DNA from 2 places in the Micromonospora sp. WMMD736 genome. Region 1 is predicted to be linked to the other one. Evidence: riboswitches for the same ligand, from Rfam matches in the RefSeq annotation. Region 1 holds a riboswitch; the other holds the start of a gene.
The links. Region 1 has a riboswitch for thiamine pyrophosphate ahead of thiE (thiamine phosphate synthase). Riboswitches for the same ligand answer to the same signal wherever they lie in the genome.
Positions count from the first base shown of each region.

Region 2: linked by a shared signal. The riboswitch ahead of ACN269_RS12775 (ECF transporter S component) and the one ahead of thiE (thiamine phosphate synthase) in region 1 are both predicted to bind thiamine pyrophosphate.

Region 1 covers NZ_JBMHMI010000001.1:3,635,260-3,638,462, forward strand. The annotation lists gene thiO (glycine oxidase ThiO) at 1-1,008, opposite strand, end outside; gene thiE (thiamine phosphate synthase) at 1,005-1,628, opposite strand; TPP riboswitch at 1,623-1,732, opposite strand; gene ACN269_RS16030 (ThuA domain-containing protein) at 2,023-3,203, shown strand, end outside.
Region 2 covers NZ_JBMHMI010000001.1:2,961,429-2,964,631, forward strand. The annotation lists gene ACN269_RS12765 (aminoglycoside N(3)-acetyltransferase) at 1-125, opposite strand, end outside; gene ACN269_RS12770 (alpha/beta fold hydrolase) at 129-959, opposite strand; TPP riboswitch at 1,069-1,173, shown strand; gene ACN269_RS12775 (ECF transporter S component) at 1,251-1,838, shown strand; gene ACN269_RS12780 (ABC transporter ATP-binding protein) at 1,942-3,203, shown strand, end outside.

The DNA.
Region 1 (3,203 bases):
CAGGTCGGCGATCGCCTCGGCGGTGACCGGGGTGAGGACGATGCCGTGCCGGTGGTGCCCGGTGGCGGCCAGCACGTCCGGCCGGCCGGGCAGCGGCCCGAGGATCGGGGCGTTGTCCGGGGTACCGGGCCGCAGGCCGGCGACGGCCTCCACCAGGTCGTACTCGGTCAGTTCGGGCAGCAGGTCGATCCCGGCGCGCAGCAGTCGTTGCACCGCGCCGGCGGTGACGGTGGTGTCCGACCGCTCCTCGACGGTCGCGCCGAGCACCACCTCGCCGTCGGCGCGGGGCACCAGGTAGACGTGCTCGCCGTCGGCGTACCCCCGGATCACGTGCCGGAAGCCCGGCGCGACGCCGCCGGGCGCGCGCAGCCGGAGGATCTGGCCCTTCACCGGCCGCACGGGCAGGCCGGTGAGGGCGGCGGCGCCGCAACCGGCCGCGACCACGGTGACCCCGGCGTCCACGTCGGACAGCCGACGGACCGGCCGCGGCACGAGCGTCGCGCCGGCCCGCTGCGCGGCCGTGGCCAGCGCCGGCACCAACAGCCGGGGGTCGACCTGATGGTCGGTGGGCGCGAGCGCGCCGCCGCGCACCCGGGGGGCGAGCGCCGGTTCGCGGTCGCGCAGCTCGCTGGGGCGCAGCGGCGTCACCGGCAGGTCCAGACCCTGTTGGTACGCCCACAGCCGGCGTGCCTCGGCCAGGTCGTCGCCGGTCAGTCCGACCATCAGGGTGCCCTCGGTCCGGTAGCCGATCGGCGTGCCGCTGGCCTCGGTCAGCTCGGCGGCGAACCCGGGCCACCGCGCGGCGGAGGCGACCAGCAGCTCGGTCAGTCGCCGTTCCCCGAAGTACGCCTCGGCGACCGGGGAGAGCATCCCGGCGGCGACGGCCGACGCCCCGGAGCCGGGCGTCGGGTCGTGCACCTCGACGCGCAGCCCACGGGTGGCACAGCGCCACGCGACCGCCAGCCCGACCGGGCCCGCGCCCACCACCGCCACGTCGGCGCGGGTCACACCAGCGCCCGCAGCAGCTCGGTGGTCGCCCGCCCGGGGTCGGCGGCCGAGGAGACCGCCCCGACCACGGCCACCCCGTACGCCCCGGCGGCGCGCAGCGCCGGCACCCGGTCGGCGGTCACTCCCCCGATCGCGATGACCGGCACGTCGACGGCGTCGACGACGTCGCGTACCCCGACGGACCCGATGGGGTCGGGCAGACCGGCCTTGGTGCTGGTGGCGTGGCACGGGCCGACGCCGAGGTAGGTGGCCCCGGCGACGACGGCCGCGACCGCGGATCGCGGCTCGCGGGCGGTGGCGCCCAGCACGCCGGTGGGGCCGAGCACGTGCCGGGCCGCGGCGACCGGCAGGTCGTCGGCGCCGACGTGTCCACCGGCGGCGCCGACCGCCAGCGCCACGTGCAGCCGGTCGTTGACCAGGCACGTCGCCCCGTACGGCGCGCACAGCGCCAGCACCCGCTCAGCCAGGTCGTACGCCTCGCGGTCGGTGGCGGAGTCCTCGACCCGGACCTGCACGACGAGGTCGGCGCGGGCCGCCGCGAGGGCGGCCCGGACCACGGTGAGGGGGTCGCGCCCGGGTCGGGTGTCGGTGATCAGATGCAGTCGTCCAAGGGACGGCACGGCAACGCTCCTCCCTGCGCCGGCATTACCCGGATCAGGTTCGACGGTCGGGGGCTGTCAGCCCCCCTCTCAGCCCGGTACACCGGGCTCCCGTGGGTTACTTGCCTGTCACCGTACGACAGTTCGACCCTCGCTGCCAAGGGCGGGCCATCGGCCCTACGGCACGCATCGATCGGGGTACTTTCTCCGGTCCTGTTCGGAATGTCGCCCGCCGTTGCAGAACCGTTACCCGCCGGCATCTTGCCGGACATCGATGCAGCAGAACTAATTTGTTCAGCGAGTCGACAAAATGCCGGCGTGGACGCCCTGGCACGGCGTCCCCACCGGCTCCATCTGGGACGGTCTTCGGCGAGCCGGCCCCGCGAGCCCTGTCCACCGCGACATTGGAGGCGGCGTGTCCCGTTCTCGTCGTGCCCGTGTACCACTCACCGCTACCCTGTTGTCCCTAGCACTGACGTCGACGGCCCTTCTCGGGTCCCCGGCGCAGGCAGCTCCGACCGGAGCGCAGATCCCCGCGCGAGACGTGCCTGTCGCGGCTCCGCTCACCCAGTCGGTGCCGAAGGCACCGAAGGCCGCAGCGGCCGACCCCTACTCCGTCCTGGTCTTCTCGAAGACCGCCGGCTTCCGCCACGACTCCATCCCCACCGGCATCGCCGCCATCCAGCAACTCGGCGCGGCGAACGGCTTCACGGTGGACACCACAGAGGACGGTGCCGCGTTCAGCGACACCAACCTCGCCAAGTACAAGGCCGTGATCTGGCTCTCCACCACCGGCGACGTGCTCAACGCCGACCAGCAGGCGGCCTTCGAGCGGTACGTGAAGGCCGGCGGCGGTTACGTCGGCATCCACGCCGCCTCGGACACCGAGTACAGCTGGGCCTGGTACGGCGACCTGGTCGGCGCGTACTTCGCCAACCACCCGCAGAACCAGCAGGCCACGGTCAAGGTGGAGGACCACGCCCACCCGTCCACCGCCGAACTGCCGGACCGCTGGTCCCGGTTCGACGAGTGGTACAACTTCCAGACCAACCCGCGGCCGGACGTGCACGTGCTGGCCAGCCTGGACGAGAAGAGCTACACCCCGGGCGCCGGCGCGATGGGCGCCGACCACCCGACGGCGTGGTGCCAGGACTTCGACGGTGGCCGCTCCTGGTACACCGGCGGCGGGCACACCCGTGAGTCGTACGCCGAGCCCGAGTTCCTCAAGCACCTGCTCGGCGGCATCCAGACGGCGGCCGGCGTGGTCGACGCCGACTGCGGCGCGTCGAAGACCTCCAACTTCGAGAAGGTCACGCTGGACAGCAACACCAGCAACCCGATGGAGCTGGACATCGCCCCCGACGGGCGGGTCTTCTACATCGAGCGCGACGGTCGGGTGCAGATCATCAAGCCGGACACCGGCAACACCGTCACCGCCGTCGACCTGGACGTCTTCACCGGCAACGAGGACGGCCTGATCGGCATCCGGCTCGACCCGGACTTCGCCACCAACAAGTGGGTGTACCTGTACTACGCCCCGAACGACAACGTGTCGCGCAACCTGCTGTCCCGGTTCACCGTGACCGGCGACACCAT
Region 2 (3,203 bases), 670 kb from region 1:
CAGACGTAGCCCAGCGGACGCATCCCGGCGTGCACCAGCACCGTCGATCCGGGGCGTACGCCCAGCAGGCGGAGTTGCGCGGCGATCGACCGGCGGGTGCCCGGTCCACCGGTGGCGCCCGGCACGGCTCAGGCCGTCCCGGCGGCCCGGGCCAGGACCGCCTCGGCCAGCGCGGCGGGCGCGGCGTCCGGGATCCAGTGGCTCACCCCGGTCAGGGGTACGAAGAGGTAGTCGCCGGTGACGTGGGCGGCGCACGCCTCGGCGGCGGTCCGGCCGATCGCGACGTCCCGGTCGCTCCACACGTAACTGGTCGGTACGGCGACCGGGCCGACGGCGGCCAGGTCGGCGCGGGACATGGCCCGATACCAGTTCAGGGCGGCGGTGAGCGCGCCCGGCTCGCGCATCGGGTCGGCGTAGCGGTTCACCCGGGCGGCGTCGCCCACTCCGCCCAGCAGCTTGCGCAGCGCCGTCGCGTGCCACGCCAACAGCACCTTCTCGGCCTTGCCCGGCTTGCGGAACAGCGCGATGTACGACGAGCGGGCCTTCTGTTGGCCGTCGGTGGCGAGCGCGTGTGCCATGGCCGCCGGGTGCGGCACCGACACCGCGGTCAGCGTCCGGACCCGCTGCGGGTGCGCGGCGGCCACCGCCCAGGCCACGACCGCGCCCCAGTCGTGGCCGACGAGGTGCACGGCGTCGAGACCGAGCGCGTCGAGCACCGCGACCGCGTCGGCGACCAGCTCGGGGATGCGGTACGCCGCCACCTCGGCGGGGCGCGCGCCCGGCGAGTAGCCCCGCTGGTCCAGCGCGTACGTGCGCAGGCCGGCGGCGTGCAGCGGCGGCACCACCTCGTCCCACTCGCCGCTGTGCTGCGGAAACCCGTGCAGCAGCAGCACGGGGGCGCCGTCGGACGGGCCGCCGGTGCGTACCTCGAACGTCAGACCCCGCGCGTCGACCTGCATGATCGTGAGCCTACCCAGCCGCCGCCGCGCCGGCCCCGGATGCGCGGGCCGGCGCGACGCCCTGCTGGGCTGTTACCCCTGGTCGGTGCTAGCGTCAGCGAGACAACTTCACATCCGACAGGGGAGCGCACAGCGCTGAGAGTGCGGGCACGCCCGCAGACCCTCGAACCTGATCTGGGTAATGCCAGCGCAGGGAGTTCGGTCGACCTCCAGCCGCGCCGTGGGTCCGGTGCCACCGGACGCGCGGCGTGCGTCTTCTCCTGGTTCGTTCCACTGAACTGGGAGCACAGCATGAACAACACCACCAACCGTTGGCGCACGATCGACATCGTGGTCGCCTCGGTGATCGCGGTCGCCTTCGGCGTCATCTTCTGGGCCTGGGGCCTGGTGTGGAGCGCCACCGAGGGCGCGTTCGTCTTCTTCCCGCCCGCGCAGACGCTGATCTACGGCGTGTGGCTGATGCCGGCCGTGGTCGGCGGGCTGGTCATCCGCAAGCCGGGCGCGGCACTCTACTGCGAGACCGTGGCCGCGGTCGTCTCCGCGCTGCTGGGCAGCCAGTGGGCCGGCACGGTCATCCCGCAGGGCATCGTGCAGGGCATCGGGGCCGAGCTGGCGTTCGCCGCCTTCCGGTACCGGTCGTACCGCCTGCCGACCGCCGTGCTGGCCGGCGCGCTGACCGGCCTCAGCGCGGCCCTGTTCGACTTCTTCGTCTGGAACAGCGAGACCGAGCTGGTCAACTACCGCATCCCGTACGCGCTGCTCACCATCGTCAGCGCCACGGTCATCGCGGGCGTCGGCGGCTGGGCCCTCACCCGCGCCCTGGCCAACACCGGCGCCCTGGACCGCCTCCCGTCCGGCCGAACCCGCGCCCTGGTCTAGAACCTGCCCTTACCTCGTTGATCAAGAGGTTGGCGTCACCGCGAGGCGGAGATCTGACGCGAACCTCTTGATCAACGACGACGGCGACCCGGGAGGAGGGGCGGTGGGGGTACTGCTGCGAGGGTTTGGGTGGCGGCACGCCGGGCGGCGGGCGTGGGCGCTGCGCGGGGTGGATCTGCGGGTGGCGGACGGGGAGCGGGTACTGCTGCTCGGGCCCTCGGGGGCCGGCAAGAGCACGCTGCTCGCCGCGCTCGCCGGGCTGCTGCCGGAGGACTCCGGTGAGCAGGAGGGCACCGTCGAGATCGACGGGCTCGACGCCCACAAGGCCCGGGAACGGGTCGGCATCGTCTTCCAGGACCCGCAGACCCAGTTGGTCATGGCGCGCACCGGAGACGACGTCGCGTTCGGCTTGGAGAACCGGGGCGTACCCACGGACGAGATCTGGTCGCGCGTCGACGAGGCGCTGCGGCGGGTCGGCTTCCCGTACCCCAGGGAACGCAACACGGCCGCCCTCTCCGGCGGCGAACAGCAACGCCTCGCCCTGGCCGGCGCGCTGGCGCTGCGGCCCGGCCTGCTGCTGCTCGACGAGCCCACCGCCAACCTCGACCCGGACGGAGCCGCCCTGGTCCGGGGCGCGGTGGCGGGCGCACTGGACGCCGACACCACCCTGATCCTCGTCGAACACCGGGTCGCCGAGGCGTTGCCGCTGGTGGACCGGGTGGTCGTCCTGGCGCCCGGCGGCGGCGTCCGCGCCGACGGACCACCCGACGCGGTCTTCGCCCTGCACGGCGACGCCCTCGCCGCCGAGGGCGTCTGGGTGCCCGGTCACCCCATCGCGCCGCGCCGGGCCACCACCGCCGCCGGCGACGTGTTGCTCACCGCCGACCGGCTCGGCCTGCCGTCCCGGCTGGGCCCCACCGATCTGACGGTACGCGCCGGAGAGGCCCTCGCCGTCCGCGGACCGAACGGGGCCGGCAAGTCCACCCTGGCGCTGCTGCTCGGCGGACTGCTCAAACCGGGCACCGGCCGGGTCACCGCCTCGGCCGAGTTGGCCGGCACCCACCAGCGCACTCCCCCGCACCGCTGGCGCGCGCCCGTGCTGGCCCGCCGGATCGGGTCGGTCTTCCAGGACCCGGAGCACCAGTTCGTCACCGGCACCGTCTTCGACGAGCTGGCGCTCGGCCCACGCCGCACGGGTCAACCCGATGCGGCCGTCACGGAGACGGTGGCCACGCTGCTCGAACGGTTACGACTGACCCGGCTCGCGGCGGCCAACCCGTACACCCTCTCCGGTGGGGAGGCGCGACGCCTCAGCGTGGCGACGGCCCTGGCCACCGCGCCCCGCGTGCTGATCTGCGACGAACC